DNA from 4 places in the Bradyrhizobium sp. USDA 4516 genome. Region 3 is predicted to be linked to each of the others. Evidence: predicted binding sites of a transcription regulator. Region 3 holds the regulator's gene; each other region holds the start of a gene.
What was found. Region 3 encodes LexA, which represses DNA repair genes until DNA is damaged. Its sites were predicted from a motif close to TGTTCNNNNTGTGTTCNG; they were not measured.

Region 1 (4,705 bases), 1.3 Mb from region 3:
TCCAGCAAGCAGTTCCCCCGAGATGCTCGAGGCACTGCTGCTGGCGGGCGTCGATACGTTCCGCCTGAACTTCAGTCATGGAACACAGAGCGATCACGCACGCATTCACGCGGCGATCCGAAAGCTGGAACAGGACGTCGGCCGGCCGATCGGCATCCTGATGGACCTCCAGGGCCCGAAGATCCGCGTCGGCACCTTGCGCGATGGAAAGATCGCCGCAATGGCCGGAGAGACCATTCGGTTCGTCTTGTCCGGATCGGAAGGCGACCGAACCGCAATTCCCCTCCCGCATCGGGAGATCTTTGCCGCCGTTGCCCCCGGCCATGACCTTCTGATCGACGACGGCAGGGTCCGCGTTCGCGTTACCGGGCTCGGTGACGATTTCATCGAAGCCAAGGTGATCGTCGGCGGCACGATCTCGAATCACAAGGGCGTCAATCTGCCGGGTACGGTCCTCGATCTTTCACCGCTGACCGCGAAGGATCGCCTCGATCTGGAGTTCGGCCTGAAACTTGGCGTGGATTGGGTTGCGCTGTCGTTCGTGCAGAAGCCCTCGGATATCATCGAAGCGAGAGGCCTCGTCGGGGACCGTGCCGGCCTGATGGCCAAGATCGAGAAACCTGCCGCGCTCGAACGGATCGACGATATCATCCAGCTGTGCGACGCCATCATGGTTGCGCGGGGAGATCTCGGCGTCGAAATCCCGCATGAGGACGTGCCGGGGCGCCAGAAGGAGTTGGTGCGGGCCTGCCGTCTCGCGGTGAAGCCCGTGATCGTCGCCACGCAAATGCTGGACTCGATGGTCGCCGCCCCTACGCCGACGCGCGCGGAAGTCTCCGACGTTGCGACCGCCATCTATGACGGCGCAGACGCCGTGATGCTGTCGGCGGAGTCCGCGACAGGCCGATATCCGCGCGAGGCGGTCGAGATGATGGACCGCATTATCCGCAGCACCGAACAACACAAGATGTACCGCTCGATCGTCGAGGCGACCCAGCCCGGCGAAGAGCAGACGCCACCGCATGCCGTGGCCACGGCAGCGGCCGATCTCGCCTCCGTCGTTCACGCCGCGGCCATTGTGGCCTACACCTCGAGCGGCACCACGGCCGCACGCGTCGCGCGCAAGCGGCCGAGCCGCCCGATCCTCGCCATCACCCCAAGCCGCGAAGTGTCCCGCCGCTTGTGCCTGCTTTGGGGCGCTCACAGCGTGCTTTCCGACGACGTTCAGAGCTATGAGGAGATGGTCGAGCGCGCAACCACATTCGCGCAAGCAGAGCAGTTTGCATCGAGCCGCGATCTGCTGGTCGTGGTCGCCGGCATTCCCTTTGGACAAGCGGGAACGACCAACAATCTACGGGTCGTATCGCTGCCCTGAGAGAACCGTCGGCCCGAGCGATTGCATCATCAGCGCACCGCGCGGCAAGGCGAACGCGACGGTCGCGCGCATCCCGATCGCCTAGGTCAGCATCGAGATGATCGACTGAAGCTGATCGGATGCCGACGTCACGAGCCCGTCGAACGATGTCTGGCCGTGAGCTGCGGCTCGCAGGATGCATTCCGCAACAGCGGCCTTGAGACCGAACACGGATTGATCCGCCGGTACGCTTGCCATGACCGCATCCAACGCATCGCGCATCGTCTGGATCAGTTCGGCGCTGTGCTTCATGGCTGTCCCTCCGCGGGCTCAAAATAAGCCGGCCGTACAGGGTCGCCACTCACAAGCGCGCGATTCCAAATTGCCTTTTCTTAATGCAGTGACAGATACGTGAACCGGCGAACGCTAGAGCTCTCTCTCGGCAAGCTTGCGAAACGCGTCGGGCACCGAATGAACCGCCTCCTGCGCCGCTGAACCATATCCGATCGCCTCCCAGCCAAAGCGATCGCGGATCTTGTCGATCGCACGGTCCGCCGCCCAGCGGGCCATCCCTGTCCGACTTCCAGGCCGAAGCGCTTCGTCCTCCAGTCCGAGTGGAAGCTCCAGTGCAAGATCCCAATGCTCCTCGAGATGCGAAACCGAGATCGCCAGCAGCGAGATGATCTTCTCGCCGGGATGGTCAGCAAGAGCCGCGCGCACCAGATTCTCGGCGAGCCGCGCCAGCACGATGGTCGTGCACACCGGCGCATCGAGCGTCATCGAGCGCGTCACCGACTTCAGGTCGGCGAAACGGACGCGCACCGTCACGGTTCGTCCAGGCCGTGATTTCGCCCGAAGCCGCGTGGCGACGCGGTCGGCGAGATGAAGCAGCGTGGGCCGGATGACTTGCTCGATCGCAGGCTTTCGGCCAAGCGCCGATTGTGCCCCCGCCGATCGTGCGCGCCGGTGTGGCTTGAGCTGTCGCGGATCACGATTCCAGGCCAGCGCGGCGAGTTTCTCGCCCGCTGCCGGACCGAGCAAGTGCGTCAGCGACCGTTCCGACAGTTTGGCGAGCTGACCTATCGTCGCTACGCCGATCGCGTCCAACCGGGTCCTCGTGACCGGCCCTACTCCCCACATCAACTCGACCGGCAATTCGTGAAGGAAGCTCAGCTCGGCGTCGGGATCAACGACGACAAGTCCATCGGGCTTTGCGACCTGCGAGGCGATCTTCGCCAGATGCTTGGTGCGGGCGACGCCGACCGAGATCGGAAGGCCGAGCTCGCTGCGTACGCGCCACCGGATCGACGCGGCTATTTCGGCAGGCGTTCCGAACAGGTGAGTGCAGCCGGCAACGTCCGCAAACGCCTCGTCGATCGAAATTCGCTCGACCAGCGGCGTGAAGTCGCCGATCACCTTGATGGCCGCGTCACCCAACCGCTGGTAATCGCTGAAATGGCCGCCGACGAAAACGAGTTGCGGGCACAGTTGGCGCGCTTCCCGCCCCGACATGCCGCCATGCACTCCGAAGGCCTTGGCCTCATAGGACGCCGCCAGCACAACCCCGCCCCCGACGGCGATCGGCTTGCCGCGCAGCGACGGCTCGAGCAGCTGCTCGACCGATGCGTAAAATGCATCCAGGTCCGCATGAAGGATGGTGGCTGCGGCTGCCATCTCGACCCGTTCATCCCTGACCCGACCGAAGCCGCCCATCTCCGGACGTGGAAATTGACAATAGAACAAAATAGGAACAATCTGAAATCGAGTCAATCCAGCATGTCATCGCGGCCGCTGGCGCCGCGAACGACGCCGGGTCGTCAACACGCGTTGCCACGCCGCGTGCTTGCCGCGCGAGGGGCCTGTCGGCGCTCCCTTCAGCCGGCTTCGCCCGATCGCCCCCGATCTCGGCCCGCGGGAGATCGAAGTGGGAGTTGCTGCGAGGCATCAACGCAAGGCACATCGGCGGATCGTTCGAGATGCATGACGGCGGCTTCTGCGATGCACGACCGCAGCTTGCGCGTATTGCCGCACCAGCTCGCTCATCAGCCGGCTGACTTTGCCGCGCAGGGCTTTTTCGGGTAGATATTTTGCAATGACCGACCAATCTCATCAGGTGGACTTCCAAGCTGCGGCCCACCTTTACAAATGGCCTTCTCTCAACAACTCGAGGCGAGAGGATCGCGCGCCCTATATGGTCGTCAACGGAACGCTCGACCAATGCATTCGGGATTTCATGGGCAAGCCCGAGAAGACGCGACATCTTTACGAGATCCGGACCAAGTCGCAGCCTCCCCTCGTCCCCGACGTGCTGTCACCCGAGCATGTGATCGAGCTTTCCAGGCTTCGCGAGTTTCTCTGAGGCGCGCAACGAACGCGATCCCGACGCGTGTCGTTTGCGGGCCGACTTATCCATCTGTCGTAGGTCTGGTGCCGGATTGTTTGCCCCTTGGCGAGCCGGTACACTTGCTTGACTCCCTGACCGACCGACGTCCGCGCCGGCATGATTGATCCGCTTCGACCCCGCTGAGGCTCGCACGTCGCCTGCAGGGGAGCGGAACGGCGGCACGGCCGGTTGATGGGGCATCGCGAGGCGCCGCATGAGGTTCAATCTGGCGATCCTGAGTGTGCTGGCCGCAAGGCCCGGGCAGCGGATCGCGATCGACGAGGTAAGCCGCGAGGTCAAGCGCATGATCGCGGCCGGCGATGAAGCCACACAGTCGAAGCGGCCGTCCGAGCTTGGCGATGCCGACGTCTTCCAATCGGGATGGGCATCGATCAACGACGCGGGCCTGCAGATCACCGATTCGGGGCTCTCGCTGTGGCGCTCGCTTGAAGCCGCCCGCATCGAACACGGACCCGATCAACAGGAAACGGAACGATTGGACGCCGCTGCGACCGACACGCGCCATTACGTTGCGGATACTGCGATCGACCGCCCCGACGACGTTGATCTCGAGCTCCCCGGTATGACGCGCGAGGACCACGACGACCGCCAGCCATCCGGCGCGGGCCGTTCGGCTACCGCTCCCGGCATCCCCTCGGCGCACTCTCCGGTCGTCCCTGCGCCTGCACTCGGCGCCTTTCAAGAGGCGAACCGGGTGGTGGCTGCGCGGCTGTCCGGTCTGGTCAGCTTGCTCGGCACGATCAAGCCGAAATTCGCCGCCGCGCGGCGACGGCGACCCGCGGAGGATGTCGGGGATCGTCGTGCCGATCGTCGAGGCGGATTGACGGGGCTGGCGGTAGCGTGCCTCAGCCTGATCTCGGTCGTCGCTTGCGTTGCCGCCGCGATTGCACTTGGTCAGCTCTCTTCGCTGAAGTCGGACATTACCGCGTTGCGACGCGAGATCGCGC
Region 2 (4,705 bases), 310 kb from region 3:
GCGGCGAACGGTGCCGCCGGTCGTCGCGAACATCACGTCGAGATTGGCCCAGGAGGATTCATCCTCCGGCAGCGGCATGATCGTCGTGATGCGTTCGCCCTGCTCCAGCGGCAGGATGTTGATCAGCGCCTTGCCGCGCGCGTTTGGCGCGGCCATCGGCAGCCGCCAGACCTTCTCCTTGTAGACCTGGCCGCGCGACGAGAAGAACAGCACCGGCGTGTGCGTGGAGGCCACGAACAGGCGCGAGACGAAATCCTCGTCGCGGGTCTGCATGCCGGCGCGGCCCTTGCCGCCGCGGCGCTGCGCCCGATAGGTCGACAGCGGCACGCGCTTGACGTAGCCCGCATGCGACACGGTGACGACCATGTCCTCGCGCTGGATCAGGTCCTCGTCCTCGACCTCGCCTTCCTGCTCGATGATCACGGTCTTGCGCGGGGTGGCGAACTGCTGCTTCACCTCGGCCAGTTCGGTCTTGACGATGCCCTGCACGCGGGCACGCGAACGCAGGATGTCGAGATAGTCGGCGATCTCGGCCGCGAGCTTGTCGAGCTCTTCGGAAATCTCGTCGCGCCCCAGCGCGGTCAAGCGCTGCAGGCGAAGGTCGAGGATGGCCCTGGCCTGCTCCATCGACAGCCGCAGCGTGCCGTCCTCGTTGATGCGATGCCGGGGATCGTCGATTAGCGTGATCATCGCCTCGACGTCGCGTGCCGGCCAGTCGCGCGACATCAGGGCCTCGCGCGCGGTGTTCGGATCGGGCGAGGTCCGGATCACGCGGATGATCTCATCGATGTTGGCGACCGCGATCGCAAGGCCGACCAGGATGTGGGCGCGGTCGCGCGCCTTGCCGAGCAGGAACTTGGTCCGCCGGGTCACCACCTGCTCGCGGAACGCGACGAAGATGGTGAGCAGGTCCTTCAGATTCATCGTCTGCGGACGGCCGGAATCCAGCGCCAGCATGTTGGCCGGGAAATTGGTCTGCAGCGGTGTGAATCGGTAGAGCTGGTTCAGCACCACGTCGGGCACCGCTTCGCGCTTCAGCTCGATGACGACGCGATAGCCGTCACGATCGGACTCGTCGCGCAGGTCCCCGATGCCCTCGATCTTCTTCTCTTTGACGAGATCGGCGATACGCTCGACCATCGTCGCCTTGTTCACCTGATAGGGAATCTCGGTGATGATGATCGCTTCGCGATCCTTGCGGATGGTGTCGATCGTCACCTTGCCGCGCATCACGATCGAGCCGCGGCCGAGGTGGTAGGCGCTGCGAATGCCCTGACGGCCGAGGATGACGCCGCCGGTCGGGAAGTCCGGTCCGGGAATGATGTCAATCAGTTCGTCGATCGTGAGCGCCGGATTGTCGATCAGCGCCACGCAGGCGTCGACGACCTCGCCGAGATTGTGCGGCGGGATATTGGTCGCCATGCCCACGGCGATGCCGCCGGCGCCATTGACCAGAAGGTTCGGGAACCGGGCCGGCAGAACCGACGGCTCTTTCTCGGAGTTGTCGTAGTTCGGCTGGAAATCGACCGTCTCCATGTCGATGTCAGCCAGCACTGCGAGCGCCGCCCGGGTCAGCCGCGCTTCGGTATATCGATAGGCGGCCGGCGGATCGCCGTCGACCGAACCGAAATTGCCCTGGCCGTCGATCAGCGGCACGCGCAGTGAGAAATCCTGCGCCATGCGGACCATCGCGTCGTAAATCGACTGGTCGCCATGCGGGTGATATTTACCGATCACGTCGCCGACGACGCGGGCGGATTTGACGTATTTCTTGTCCGGCGTATGTCCCTGCTCATGCATCGAATAGAGGATGCGCCGGTGCACCGGCTTGAGCCCGTCGCGCGCATCGGGCAGCGCACGCGACACGATCACGCTCATCGCGTAATCGAGATAGGACTTCTTCATCTCGTCGAGGATGGAAACGGGACGAATATCTGAGGGTCCCGGCGGCTCGCCGGGCTTGTGGTCGTCGTTATCGGACAAAGGGGAAATCCGGTCGGTTCTACTGGGGAATCATATAGCCCATCGGAGGCCTGATAACCACCCTTGCGCGGCTCCGGCAAGCCGTTTTTCCGTTCGTTTTTTCATGCACTTACGGGGGAGCGCCAAGGTTCCCACGGCTTGGTCGGGAAGCGCGTGGCGAATGGCGAACAGCAATGGAAAAATCCCCTATTCGCCACCCGCCATTCGCTACTTGTCTCTCCCGTCAGTGGCCGAAGACCACCGCGTGCATGATCCGCCCGGGGATGAAGGTGAACAGTCCGGCGATGAGCAGTGCGCCAAAGAAGATGCCGATCATCATGAACCTGTGGCGGCGGACATTGTGGCTCCGTGCGGCCGTGACGCCGAGCGCCAGCATGGCGAGCGAGAAGATCGACAGCAGGTGGATCGGGCTCCAGGGACCGACCAGCTGGATCTGATGGATCCAGAACGAGCTTCCGGCGACCACCAGCATCAGGATCACCCAGATCCAGCCCAGGGTCCGGTGCGGCAGCGTGCCCTTGGGGGCGGCGAGCTGGATGGAGCCGAGCACGAAGGCGGCCATCGCGGCAAAGGCGTGGAGCGGGATCGCAGGCGCGGTGTCGAGCAATGGCGCGAGGCTCATGATGGCCGGCCCTCGGGTGAAGCTCGCGGCCAAGCATCAAATGCCGCAGGCCAATGTAAATATCATTTACATCAGGCTGTGTCAAAGTCCAGGGAACCCGCATCCCTTTACGTCGAACCACCGACGTTCTGACAGAGAGTTACCGGGTTATCCTCATATTCCACACGAGGAAATTGCTGGTGCCGATCGCAACGACCGTTCCGGGAAATGATCTTCACGGAACGGCGCCTGACGGAATCGACGGAAGCGCGACCGCTGCTCAGAACGGGATGTCGTCGTCCATGTCGCTGTTGCGGCTGCTGCCACCACCCGCGGCGACGGCGCGGCGCGGCGCCGAGCTGACCGGTCCGGCCGAACCGAAATCGCTGCCGCCATCATCGGAGAAGCTGCTGCCCCCACCGCCACGCCCGTCGAGCATGGTGAGGTTGGAGTTGAAGCCCTGCAGCACGACTTCGGTCGAGTACTTCTCGACGCCGCTCTGGTCGGTCCATTTGCGGGTCTGCAACTGCCCCTCGATGTACACCTTGGCGCCCTTCTTCAGATACTGCTCGGCGACCTTGCAGAGGCCCTCGTTGAAGATCACGACGCGGTGCCACTCGGTCTTTTCCTTGCGCTCGCCGGTGCCCTTGTCGCGCCAGGTTTCCGAGGTGGCGATGGAAAGGTTTGCGATCGGACGGCCGTCCTGCGTCCGCCGGATTTCCGGATCCTTGCCGAGGTTTCCCACCAGGATCACCTTGTTCACGCTTCCCGCCATCGCATCATCTCCACTCAAAAACCGGGCGTCCGGACATTCGGCCGCCACTCTCAACCTTCGCCACTTACGTCGCAGGCGTCGTGGATGACCCTATACGCCGGTGCCGGCTCGCCGCCTTTGCCGTCGCGCCGGTTATCCACGATATTCGAGATATAGCATCGGATCCGGCGTCGTTCCAGTTTTGTTCGCCACAACCATCCGTAGAAGCGGCCAGTGCCGTCGGAGCGGCAGTCGATCTCGGTGCAGGCCGACGCTCGGCAGCAAGATTTAGGAAAACAACAAACAAATCAGCAGCTTGCCTTATCGATACTTCTCCCGCGAGTGTTGCATTTGGGAGACTGCGTTTGCGGTTGAATCAGCGTATAGCTCCAACCATGGCGCGGGCGCTCGCGTCTGGGATCGTGCTTCGGGACCGTTTGGAAGCCGATCGGGGTGCTGGGGGATTGATAATGAAGAAGTTTTTGCTCGGTACGGTTGCTCTGATTGCGTTTGCTGCGCCTGCCGCGGCTGCCGATCTCGCTGCGCGCCCGTACACCAAGGCGCCGCCGCCCGTGGTTGCCCCGATCTATGACTGGACCGGCTTCTACATCGGCGCCAACGGCGGCTGGGGCTCGAGCCACAATTGCTGGGACCAGCTCCCGGCCGGCATCTTCCTCGCATCAGATGGTTGCCATGATGCAACCGGCGGCGTCGCCGGTGGCCAGATCGGTTATCGCTGGCAGGCTGGCGCCTGGGTGTTCGGCCTCGAAGCGCAGGGCGACTGGGCTGACCTGAAGGGCAGCAACAACAGCGCGATCTTCCCGGGCCTGTTCACCAACCAGTCCAAGATCGACGCGTTCGGCCTGTTCACCGGCCAGATCGGTTACGCCGTCAACAACGTGCTGCTCTACGCCAAGGGCGGCGCGGCGCTGACCGACAACCGCTTCAACACCTACTTCACCCCAACCGGCGTGCTGGTCGGCAGCGCCAGCGACACCCGCTGGGGCGGCACCGTCGGCGCCGGCATCGAGGTCGGCTTCGCGCCGAACTGGACCGCGGGCATCGAATACGACCACCTGTTCATGCAGGACAAGACCTATAACCTGATCGCCCCCAACGGCACGCTGAACAGCACCATCCGCGATCGCCAGGACGTCGACCTCGTTACCGTCCGCGTGAACTACAAGTGGGGTGGTCCGGTCGTCGCGCGCTATTGATCGCGCCAGGCCGATTGATCCAGACGAAAGGCCGGCCTCGCGCCGGCCTTTTTGTTTGCGCGCCTGTTTGTGCGCCGGCTTTTTCGTTGCGTGTGCACGCGCACCTCACCGGGGGCCGTTTTCGGTGCGTTGTGGTTTCGCGGATACACA
Region 3 (4,705 bases):
TGCGCGCGCCCGCCGCCGCGCCGCGGCCTGCGGTGGATGCGACGCCGGCCGAGACCGATCTGCAGGGTGATGATTAGCCGTGGTCCGGCGAGGGGCCGCTCGGCAGCTCGAACAGGCCGAGATGGTATTCGTCGGAGTCGGGGCCGGCGTCGGGCTTCTTGACGAGGGTGAAGGAAGCCTCGGGAAATTGCTCCCAGACTTTCAGGTCGTCGGCCGTTACCGTCAGCCAACCGAACCGGAACATGTAGCGGCCCGGTTCCGTGACGCGTCCAGCCTTTTGCCATGTGACCTTATCGACCACCGCGCACGTCCTCCGTGCCCGATGATGCGCCAAGGTGCCGGCCGACGCAAATCTCCTTCAGCGCCCCGGAAGCGGGAGTCCGGGGTCGCCCGAAATTGCTTAGGTCATCCGCCGCCGAACAGCTCATTCCGCGGCGACGATGCGCTCAACCCAAAAACAGGGTTGCGAATGCGGAGGGCCGCCGCTCCACAACCTTCGGCTTCTGCTCGACCGGCGGATGCAGCGCCGGCAATTGCAGCACGCTGACGCGCTGTCCCTCGACCAGCTGGGTCACCAGCACATGGCTGCCGTCGGGGAATTCGACCGCGTCATGATGCCGATCAGGCACGTCGGGCTCGACTTCGTTGAACACGCCGACGCGATAGTTCAGCGTCTTGGTCCAGATCCAGCGGCTGTCGTAGCGAACGTTCTCGGCGAAAGCGAGCTCGGTGCCCGGCAGCATGCAGACCGCGACAGTGGGGTCATTCTCCGAAGCAAAGCCGCGGGTCGACGTGCCGCGGAACGTCGTCGTGATCAGCGTCTCTCCGACAATGGCGGGGCGCGATGCCACGGCGTGCAGACTATAGTCACACATCGGATGGCTCCTCATTTCGAGGTAGCGACCCGTGCCTCTCCTTGAGGCATTAGGGCCTCTACCAGAGTGGACGATAGCGAACGAGCGTCTGCTCGTTTCTGGGCGATTGTACGACTGGTCCGAGATCGCTCCGATCACAAACACGCGACGCTGCGCGAGAGGTATCGGAGCGCATCGGGCAGGCCGTACGCTACACTATCATGCAAGGAACGATCCGACGTGTTGCTCGTTCCCGGCCGCCGCAAGTATTTGCAATTCAGTATTTGCGATAAAGGCCGATCAGCTTGCCCTGGATGCGGACCCGGTTCGGCGGCAGGATGCGCACTTCATAGGCGGTGTTGGCCGGCTCGAGCGCGATCGATGCGCCGCGGCGGCGGAAGCGCTTCAGGGTGGCTTCCTCCTCGTCGATCAGCGCCACCACGATGTCGCCGGTATTGGCGACGTCGTTGCGCTGGATCAGCGCCATGTCGCCGTCGAGGATACCGGCATCGACCATCGAGTCGCCGCGCACCTCGAGCGCATAGTGCTCGCCGGCACCGAGCATGTCGGGCGGCACGCTGATGGTGTGGCTGCGGGTCTGCAGCGCCTCGATCGGCGTACCGGCGGCGATCCGGCCCATCACGGGGACCGCGACCGGACGGTTGCCGTCGTCCTCGGCAATCGGCGGCGTGCTGGCGCGCCGGCCGAGGGTGCCTTCGATGACGCTGGGCGTGAAGCCGCGGCGGCCGTTGCCGCCGCCGGCCGAGAGTTCGGGCAGCTTGATGACCTCGATGGCGCGGGCGCGGTTCGGCAGGCGGCGGATGAAACCGCGTTCCTCCAGCGCAGTGATCAGGCGGTGGATACCGGACTTCGAGCGCAGGTCGAGCGCATCCTTCATCTCGTCGAAGGAGGGCGGTACGCCGGCCTCTTTCAGACGTTCATTGATGAAACGCAGTAGTTCGTACTGTTTGCGCGTGAGCATCTCGAGTATTCCCCCGGTTGATAGCGTCGTTCGATTCCGAGACTCTTCTGGTGGGGCCTGCAGGCCGGGCCTGACCTCAGGAGCATGTGCTCGATGCACCTGCTTCCACGCGGCTTCCCGATTGTAGACACCAGTACTCGAAACAAATCATGAACGGACACTATATGTTCGATATGTGTTCCGCAACCACTTAATTTCCGGTGAACGCGTCGGGCAACGCACAATCGGCGGGGCGCGAAAACCCTATTCGGGCAGTGTCAGAATCTCGCATTCGCTGCCCTTGACGGCAGCTGCCGCAAACGGCGGACGCACGAGAAGTGCCCGTGCCGCAGCGAGATTCCCGAGCAGCGACGAGTCCTGCTGCGTCACCGGCGTTGCGATCAGCGTGCCGTCCTCGCGCGCTTCGAGCCGCGCACGCAGATAGTCCTCGCGCTGGTCGTTGGCGGCGAGGTCGCGGCCGAGCAGGGCGCTCGCGCGGCGATGATGAATCACTTTCCGGCCGCTCAGCGCCCGAATCAACGGCACCAGGAACAGGAAGGCGCAGACATAGGACGACACCGGATTGCCGGGCAGACCGATCACCCGCATCGCGCCGAGCCGGCCATGCATCATCGGCTTGCCGGGCCGCATCGCAATCCGCCAGAACGCCATCTCGACGCCCTCGGCTTCCAGCGACCGCTTGACGAGATCGTGGTCGCCGACCGAGGCGCCGCCTGTCGTGATGAGGACATCGGCGCCGGCCTCGCGTGCCCGGCGGATGCCCGCCGTGGTCGCCTCTACCGTGTCGGCGGCAACGCCGAGGTCGAGGGTCTCGGCGCCTTCGGCGCGCGCCAGCGCCCGCAGCGCGTAGCCGTTGGAATAGACGATCTGGCCGGGACCGGGCTGCGAGCCCGGCATCACCAGCTCGTCGCCGGTCGCCAGCACCGCGACCTTCGGGCGGCGGCGCACCGCAAGTTCCGGATAGTTCATGGCGGCCGCCAGCGACAGCGCGCGGTCGGACAGGCGGCTGCCGCCGGCGAGCAGCACCTCGCCCTCACGGAAGTCGACCCCGGCCGGGCGGATGTGCCGCCCGACGCTGGCGGCCTCCGAGATCGTGATGTGGTCGCCGTCGACGGCGGTGTCTTCCTGGATGATCACAGCGTCGGCGCCATTGGGGATCACGCCGCCGGTGAAGATCCGCACCGCCTCGCCGGCGCCGACCGTCCGCTCGAACGGCCGTCCGGCGGCGACTTCGCCGATCACCTTGAGCCGGGCCTTTAGATCGGCCGCATCGGCGGCGCGCACTGCATAGCCGTCCATCGCCGACATCGGCTGCGGCGGCTGGGTGCGGAGCGCCGCGAGGTCGTGCGCAAGCGTGCGGTGGTAGGCGGCATCGAGCGCGACCATCTCCTCCGGCAGCGGTTCGGCGCCGGCGAGGACGGCGGACAGGGCATCGGCAACCGGCATCAGGGCCACGCTCAGAGCTCCTCAATTCCTAAGTTTCAATACCAAGTGCGGTCAAAGCCCTTGCCACGTCATCCGTCGACGTCACGTGGATAGCATGAAGGCCGCGCGCCCGCGCACCTTCGATATTGGCGGCCAGGTCGTCGAAAAACAGGATCTGCGACGCCGGCACGCCGATGGCTTTTACCACATGATCATAGGCCTCGGCGTCGGGTTTGCGGAAGCCGATGCTCGAGGACAGGAAGACGTTGCGGAAATGGCTGAGCAGCTCGGCGTGCGTGACCGAGAAATGCGCGACATGGGCCGGATTGGTGTTGGAGAAGGCGTAGAGCGGCATCCGCTTGGCGGCCGCCGCGAGCAGCGGGGCGATGCCCGGCATCTCGCCGGTGAAGATCGCGTTCCAGCCTTCGAGGAACTGGGCGTCCGTGATGTTGATGCCGAGCGTTTGGCGCAGGCTTTCGAAGAACGCTGTGTCGTCGATCCGGCCGATCTCGTGATGCTTGAAACTGTCGTCGACGACAAAGCGCGTGGCGAGCTCGGCAGGCGCACAGCCGGCATGCTGCGCCCAGCGCGCCATCACCCTGTCAAAGTTGATGTCGAGCACGACGCGGCCGATATCGAACAGCAGCACGTCGACGGAGTTGGGAGTGAATTGCGAGGTCATTGCATGAAACCGTGTACGAGAATGGCGGCCAGGCGGCAATGTCCTCGATTTCAGTGACCGGTGTGTGGATTGTACGTGGCGTTGCATTCATCGCGAGACTGTTCCCGCGCACACCACCGTCGTCCCGGCGAAGGCCGGACCCATAACCACCGCATTTGATCAGGAACGGGATCGTGGCCGCAGCGTCGCGCAACAATTGAGATTTGGGGTAATGGGTCCCGGCCTTCGCCGGGACGACGGCGGGTGTCGTCGCTTGTGCGTCAAACATCCGTATTCTCGCGACATGATCTGTCCGAGCCTTGCTCTTCGTTTCACCCTATATTTTTGCTACGGGGCTTGGCTTGCCGCGTCGGGCAACTCAGTGGCACGCGCGCGCGCTTTCAGGGTACCAAGCGACTTGATGCCTGCCGGCGGCTTGGTGCCCGCCGGCGTCGCTCTCACAGCCTGGACAGTGCCAGGCCGAGGTAACCGATCAGCGCACCGGTGCTGAGAATGATGACGACGAGCGCCTGTTCCGAGCGTGCTTGCAAGGTTTTCCGGGTCACGGCGGGGACGCTCCGTCTTTCGAGATCATGCGGTCCAACGAACAGCATCGATTTCCGTTCCGGTCCTTCCCCTGGGAACCTTCACGACCTGCCGAGTGACGCGACGGACGCGGAACAGGAACGCGGCTCGGCCGCCTATGAGGACGGCGCGATCCCCGGAACGGGGAAGGCGCGGCACATCTCGACGCTGTTCGACCTCAGTCGCTTGACGACCTCT
Region 4 (4,705 bases), 3.6 Mb from region 3:
ACGAAGCGTTCAAAGCTTGTAGGCGGTGCGGAACCCGCCCCAGTGCCGGCCGCGCACGCGGATCGGTACGTCGATCTCGCGCATCATCACCGTGTTGCCGCCTCCCATGTCGCGCGCATAGGTCTGGATCAGATAGGCGCGCTGGTTGCGGCCGGCGGCGAGGCCCGCGGCGTCGTTGAAGATGCGGCGGTTGCGGCTGTTGGCGGTGTTGTATGCCACGTCGCCCGGCCGCTGCGGCTGCGAGTAGAGCTTGTTGTGGACCGGCAGATAGCCGTTCTGGTCGATCATCACGCAGAATGCCATTCGCTTGTCCCTGGCGAGGAATGCGTCCTGGAACGCCGGCAGGGTGCGCTCCGCCCAGTCCAGCATTTTGGTGCGGTACTGCACCGGGTTGGTGCCTGCGATCTCGACATAGTCGGTGTCGAACATGTCGGCGATTGTAATCGCGCCGCTCGCCAGCCCGTTCTCGAACATCTTGCTCAGCGTGCTGCCGGCTTCGATCGCGCGGGTGACGAGCTCGGCGTTCTCCTCGTGGATCGCCCACATCCGGTCTTCGATTTTTTCGCGCAGCTCGGCCGTTGCCGCCTCGAAGCGGGCCTGGCTGCCTGCCTTGGAGCGCTCGCCGACCCGGATCCGGCACGCGCCGATCTCCTGCAATGTCGCGTTCAGGGTCTCCTGCACCGGCAGCTTCCCGGCATCGGGTCCGCCGATCAGAATGCCGTCCATCGCGATCTCGTAGACCGGCGCGGTGACGAGGCCGCGCGCGGTCGTGATCTCGATCTTGAGGCTGCAAGGCAGGCGCTCGTTCTTGCGCGGATCGCCGCGCTCGTCCTGGCGCAGCAGCACCGCGCAGCGCGCTTTCAGCTTCTGCGCGAATGCAGTCACCGCCTTGCCGGCCCTGGCGACATTGTCGCCATGCGCGGCGGCTTCGCGCGTTGCACTGTCGATCTCGCCGGCGCTGGTGCCGACCGAGACGATGAAGTGCGAGGCGGAGGCGGCGTTCTGGCCCATCTCGCCGGTGATTTCATTCTGCTCGGCAACCGCGCCGTTGACGTTCTCGAACACCGGGCGGATCTTTTCGATCGCCTGGGAGATGCGATGCACCGCGTCGGCCGATCCGGTGGCGTCCTTCTGCAACGCCTCGATCTTGCGGGTGATCTCCTCGGTCGCGCTCTGGGTCTGCACCGCCAGCGCCTTGACCTCGGTTGCGACCACCGCAAAGCCCTTGCCGGCGGCACCGGCGCGCGCCGCCTCGATCGTCGAGTTCAGCGCGAGCAGCGTGGTCTGCCGCGCGATCTGTGCGATCAGATTGACGACGTTGCCGATCGCGGCCGAGGATTCGCGCAGGCGATCGACATTGGCGGTGGCCTCGCGCGCCGCGGCCGCGGCGTCGTCGGCGAGCTGGCTCGCGCTGCGCACCTGTGCCCCGATGCCCTCGGCGGAGTGGGTGAAGCGGTCGGCGGCTTGCGAGAACGTCGTCGCGGTGCTCTGCGCATCGCTGCTGCGGCCGGTCAGCGCGTCGGTGCGGGCGCGGATCGTAGCGAGCTTGGCAGCCGTTGCCTCGGCGCCGTCGGCGACCGAGCTCGCGGCGCGTTCGAGCTGGCGGATCATCGCGCCGAGCTCGAGTTCCAGCAATTCCAGGATCTCCTTGGAGGAATCCTTGGATGAATCCTTGGCCGAATCAGTCTCGGCTGAGACCTCAGGGGCTGCGGCCGCGGTTGGAACCTGCGGCGCGACGGCCGGCGCAGCCGGCTCCGGCACTTGCTTTCGAAACAAACCGAACGCCATGTGGGCTCTTTGGGGCTGTGGAAAGTTGCGGCGGGACGGGGCGATCCTCGCACCCGGGCATGAAGTCATGGTTAACAAGTGCCTCATATTCCGGCTTGCGGTAGTATTCCTCCGCCGGAGGGCCCCGCCGATCCTTTGATTTTGACCGTGAGGGGCCTATAAGGCCGCGTTTTCCATCCCTGTTCAGACCCTAAGCTCCGAAGAGACGTCGCATGGCCGGCCATTCCCAATTCAAGAACATCATGCACCGCAAGGGCCGGCAGGATGCCCAGAAGTCGAAGCTTTTCGGCAAGCTGGCCCGCGAAATCACCGTGGCGGCCAAGCTCGGCACCCCGGACCCGGCGATGAATCCGCGGCTGCGCGCCGCCGTGGTCGCGGCCCGCGCCGAGAACATGCCCAAGGACAATATCGACCGCGCCATCAAGAAGGCCGCGGGCAATGAGGGCGAGAACTATGACGAGATCCGCTACGAGGGTTATGGCCCCGGCGGCGTCGCCGTCATCGTCGAGGCGCTGACCGACAACCGCAACCGCGCCGCTTCCGATATCCGCTCCTTCTTCACCAAGTCGGGCGGCAATCTCGGCGAAACCGGCTCGGTCGCCTTCATGTTCGACCGCACCGGCATCATCGAATACGACGCCAAGGTCGCCTCCGACGACGCCATGCTGGACGCCGCGATCGAGGCCGGCGCCGACGACGTGGTCTCCAGCGAAGGCGGCCACGAGGTCTACGCCTCGCAGGACACTTTCCGCGAAGTCGCAAAAGCGCTGGAAGCGAAGTTCGGCGAGCCGCGCAAGGCGGCGCTGACCTGGAAGCCGCAGAACACCGTCGCGGTCGACGACGAGACCGGCGAAAAACTGCTGAAGCTGATGGACCTGCTCAACGAGCATGACGACGTGCAGAACGTGTTCGCCAATTTCGAGGTGTCCGACGCACTGATCGCGAAGATGGGCGGGTAGTTTGCTTTGTCATTGCCGGGCTTGACCCGGCAATCCATCAAAAAGCAAAGGCTTCTCTGATCGATGGATGCGCGGGTCAAGCCCGCGCATGACGATTGCGGCTATTGTGCTTTCCCGGGTATGAGGCTCCGTTTGTGTTTCGTTCTCCCGGCGCAGGCGGTATCACTAGCCCATGACATCCCAGCCGATTCGCTCTCCCGTCCGCATCATCGGTATCGATCCGGGTCTCCGCCGCACCGGCTGGGGGGTGATCGAGACCGAAGGCAATCGTCTCGTCTATATCGCCTGCGGTTCGGTCGAACCGCCGGACGATCTGCCGCTGGCGAACCGGCTGCTCGCGATCCATGAGGGGCTGGCCGCCGTGCTCGCCGACCACCGACCGGTGGAGGCGGCCGTCGAGCAGACCTTCGTCAACAAAGACGGCGTTGCCACCTTGAAGCTCGGCCAGGCGCGCGGCGTCGCCATGCTGGCGCCCGCAATGTTCGGTATCTCGGTCGCCGAATACGCGCCGAACCAGGTCAAGAAGACGGTGGTCGGCGCCGGACATGCCGAGAAGAACCAGATCCAGGTGATGCTGAAGATCCTGCTGCCGAAAGCCGAGCCGCCGTCCGCCGACGCCGCGGACGCGCTCGCGGTCGCGATCACCCACGCGCATCACCGCCAGAGCACCGCGCTGCGGCTCAGGGTGGCGAACCTATGATCGGCAAGCTGAAGGGCCTGATCGATTCCTATGGCGAGGACTATGTGATCCTCGACGTCGGCGGCGTCGGCTATCAGGTGCACTGCGCGGGCCGCACGTTGCAGGCGTTGCCGTCGCCAGGCGGCGCCGCCGTGCTCTCGATCGAGACCTATGTCCGCGAGGATCAGATCAAACTGTTCGGATTTCGCACCGATCATGAGCGCGAATGGTTTCGCCTGCTGCAGACCGTGCAGGGGGTCGGCGCCAAGGTCGCGCTCGCGGTGCTCGGCACGCTGCCGCCGACCGATCTCGCCAACGCCATCGCGCTGCGCGACAAGGCGGCGGTGGCGCGGACGCCGGGAGTCGGGCCGAAGGTCGCCGAGCGCATCGTCAGCGAATTGAAGGACAAGGCGCCAGGCTTTGCCGATGTCGATCCCGCGGTGGTGCAACTGTCAGGCGCGATCGACAACAACCGCGCGCCACGTCCGGTCACCGACGCGATCTCGGCGCTGGTCAATCTCGGCTACGGCCAGCCGCAGGCCGCCGCCGCCATCGCCGCCGCCTCGCGCAGCGCCGGTGAGAAGGCCGAGACCGCGCAGCTGATCCGGCTGGGGTTGAAGGAACTGTCGAAGTGATCAGTGGATTGGAGCGCCTCTGTTCTTCACCTCGCCCCGCTTGCGGGGAGAGGTCGGATCGCATCGCAGATGCGATCCGGGTGAGTGGGTACGGGTCTCGACACACATTGCGCTCGCGGAAGCAGCCCCTCACCCCAACCCTCTCCCCGCAAGAGCGGGGAGAGGGAGAACAATCTCGTGTTAGTCTCGCATCATGAATACGCCCTCGCGCATGGTCTCGCCTGAACGCCGCTCCGACGATGTCGGTGACACCGCGCTGCGGCCGCAGTCGCTGACGGAGTTCGTCGGTCAGGCCCAGGCGCGCAAGAATCTCTCGATCTTCATCGAGGCTGCGAAGAAACGCGGCGAGGCGCTCGATCACGTGCTGTTCGTCGGTCCCCCCGGCCTCGGCAAGACCACGCTGGCGCAGATCGTCGCGCGTGAGCTCGGCGTCGGCTTTCGTGCCACCTCCGGCCCTGTCATTGCGAAGGCCGGCGATCTCGCGGCGCTGCTGACCAATCTCGAAGAACGCGACGTGCTGTTCATCGACGAGATCCATCGCCTCAGCCCAGCGGTCGAGGAAGTGCTCTATCCCGCGATGGAGGACTTTCAGCTCGACCTGATCATCGGCGAGGGTCCGGCGGCGCGCTCGGTCAAGATCGAAT

Region 1: the regulator LexA is predicted to act here: its motif matches at 3,090-3,107, upstream of dinB (DNA polymerase IV).
Region 2: the regulator LexA is predicted to act here: its motif matches at 3,531-3,548, upstream of ACVI1L_RS34215 (single-stranded DNA-binding protein).
Region 4: the regulator LexA is predicted to act here: its motif matches at 2,877-2,894, upstream of ruvC (crossover junction endodeoxyribonuclease RuvC).

The regions. Positions count from the first base shown of each region.
Region 1 is NZ_JBSRXT010000001.1:6,497,872-6,502,576, reverse strand. It holds gene pyk (pyruvate kinase) at 1-1,375, shown strand, start outside; gene ACVI1L_RS29485 (hypothetical protein) at 1,457-1,666, opposite strand; gene dinB (DNA polymerase IV) at 1,781-3,028, opposite strand; gene ACVI1L_RS29475 (hypothetical protein) at 3,447-3,713, shown strand; gene ACVI1L_RS29470 (hypothetical protein) at 3,979-4,705, shown strand, end outside.
Region 2 is NZ_JBSRXT010000001.1:7,448,611-7,453,315, reverse strand. It holds gene gyrA (DNA gyrase subunit A) at 1-1,983, opposite strand, end outside; gene ACVI1L_RS34220 (DUF2306 domain-containing protein) at 2,207-2,605, opposite strand; gene ACVI1L_RS34215 (single-stranded DNA-binding protein) at 2,865-3,359, opposite strand; gene ACVI1L_RS34210 (outer membrane protein) at 3,809-4,555, shown strand.
Region 3 is NZ_JBSRXT010000001.1:7,759,566-7,764,270, reverse strand. It holds gene ACVI1L_RS35795 (ComEC/Rec2 family competence protein) at 1-77, shown strand, start outside; gene ACVI1L_RS35790 (hypothetical protein) at 74-301, opposite strand; gene ACVI1L_RS35785 (hypothetical protein) at 447-875, opposite strand; gene lexA (transcriptional repressor LexA) at 1,132-1,836, opposite strand; gene ACVI1L_RS35775 (molybdopterin molybdotransferase MoeA) at 2,080-3,291, opposite strand; gene ACVI1L_RS35770 (HAD family hydrolase) at 3,311-3,943, opposite strand; gene ACVI1L_RS35765 (hypothetical protein) at 4,381-4,536, opposite strand; gene ACVI1L_RS35760 (serine hydroxymethyltransferase) at 4,624-4,705, opposite strand, start outside.
Region 4 is NZ_JBSRXT010000001.1:4,149,068-4,153,772, forward strand. It holds gene ACVI1L_RS19210 (methyl-accepting chemotaxis protein) at 10-1,788, opposite strand; gene ACVI1L_RS19215 (YebC/PmpR family DNA-binding transcriptional regulator) at 2,001-2,747, shown strand; gene ruvC (crossover junction endodeoxyribonuclease RuvC) at 2,920-3,447, shown strand; gene ruvA (Holliday junction branch migration protein RuvA) at 3,444-4,061, shown strand; partial or broken gene ruvB (Holliday junction branch migration DNA helicase RuvB) at 4,255-4,705, shown strand, end outside.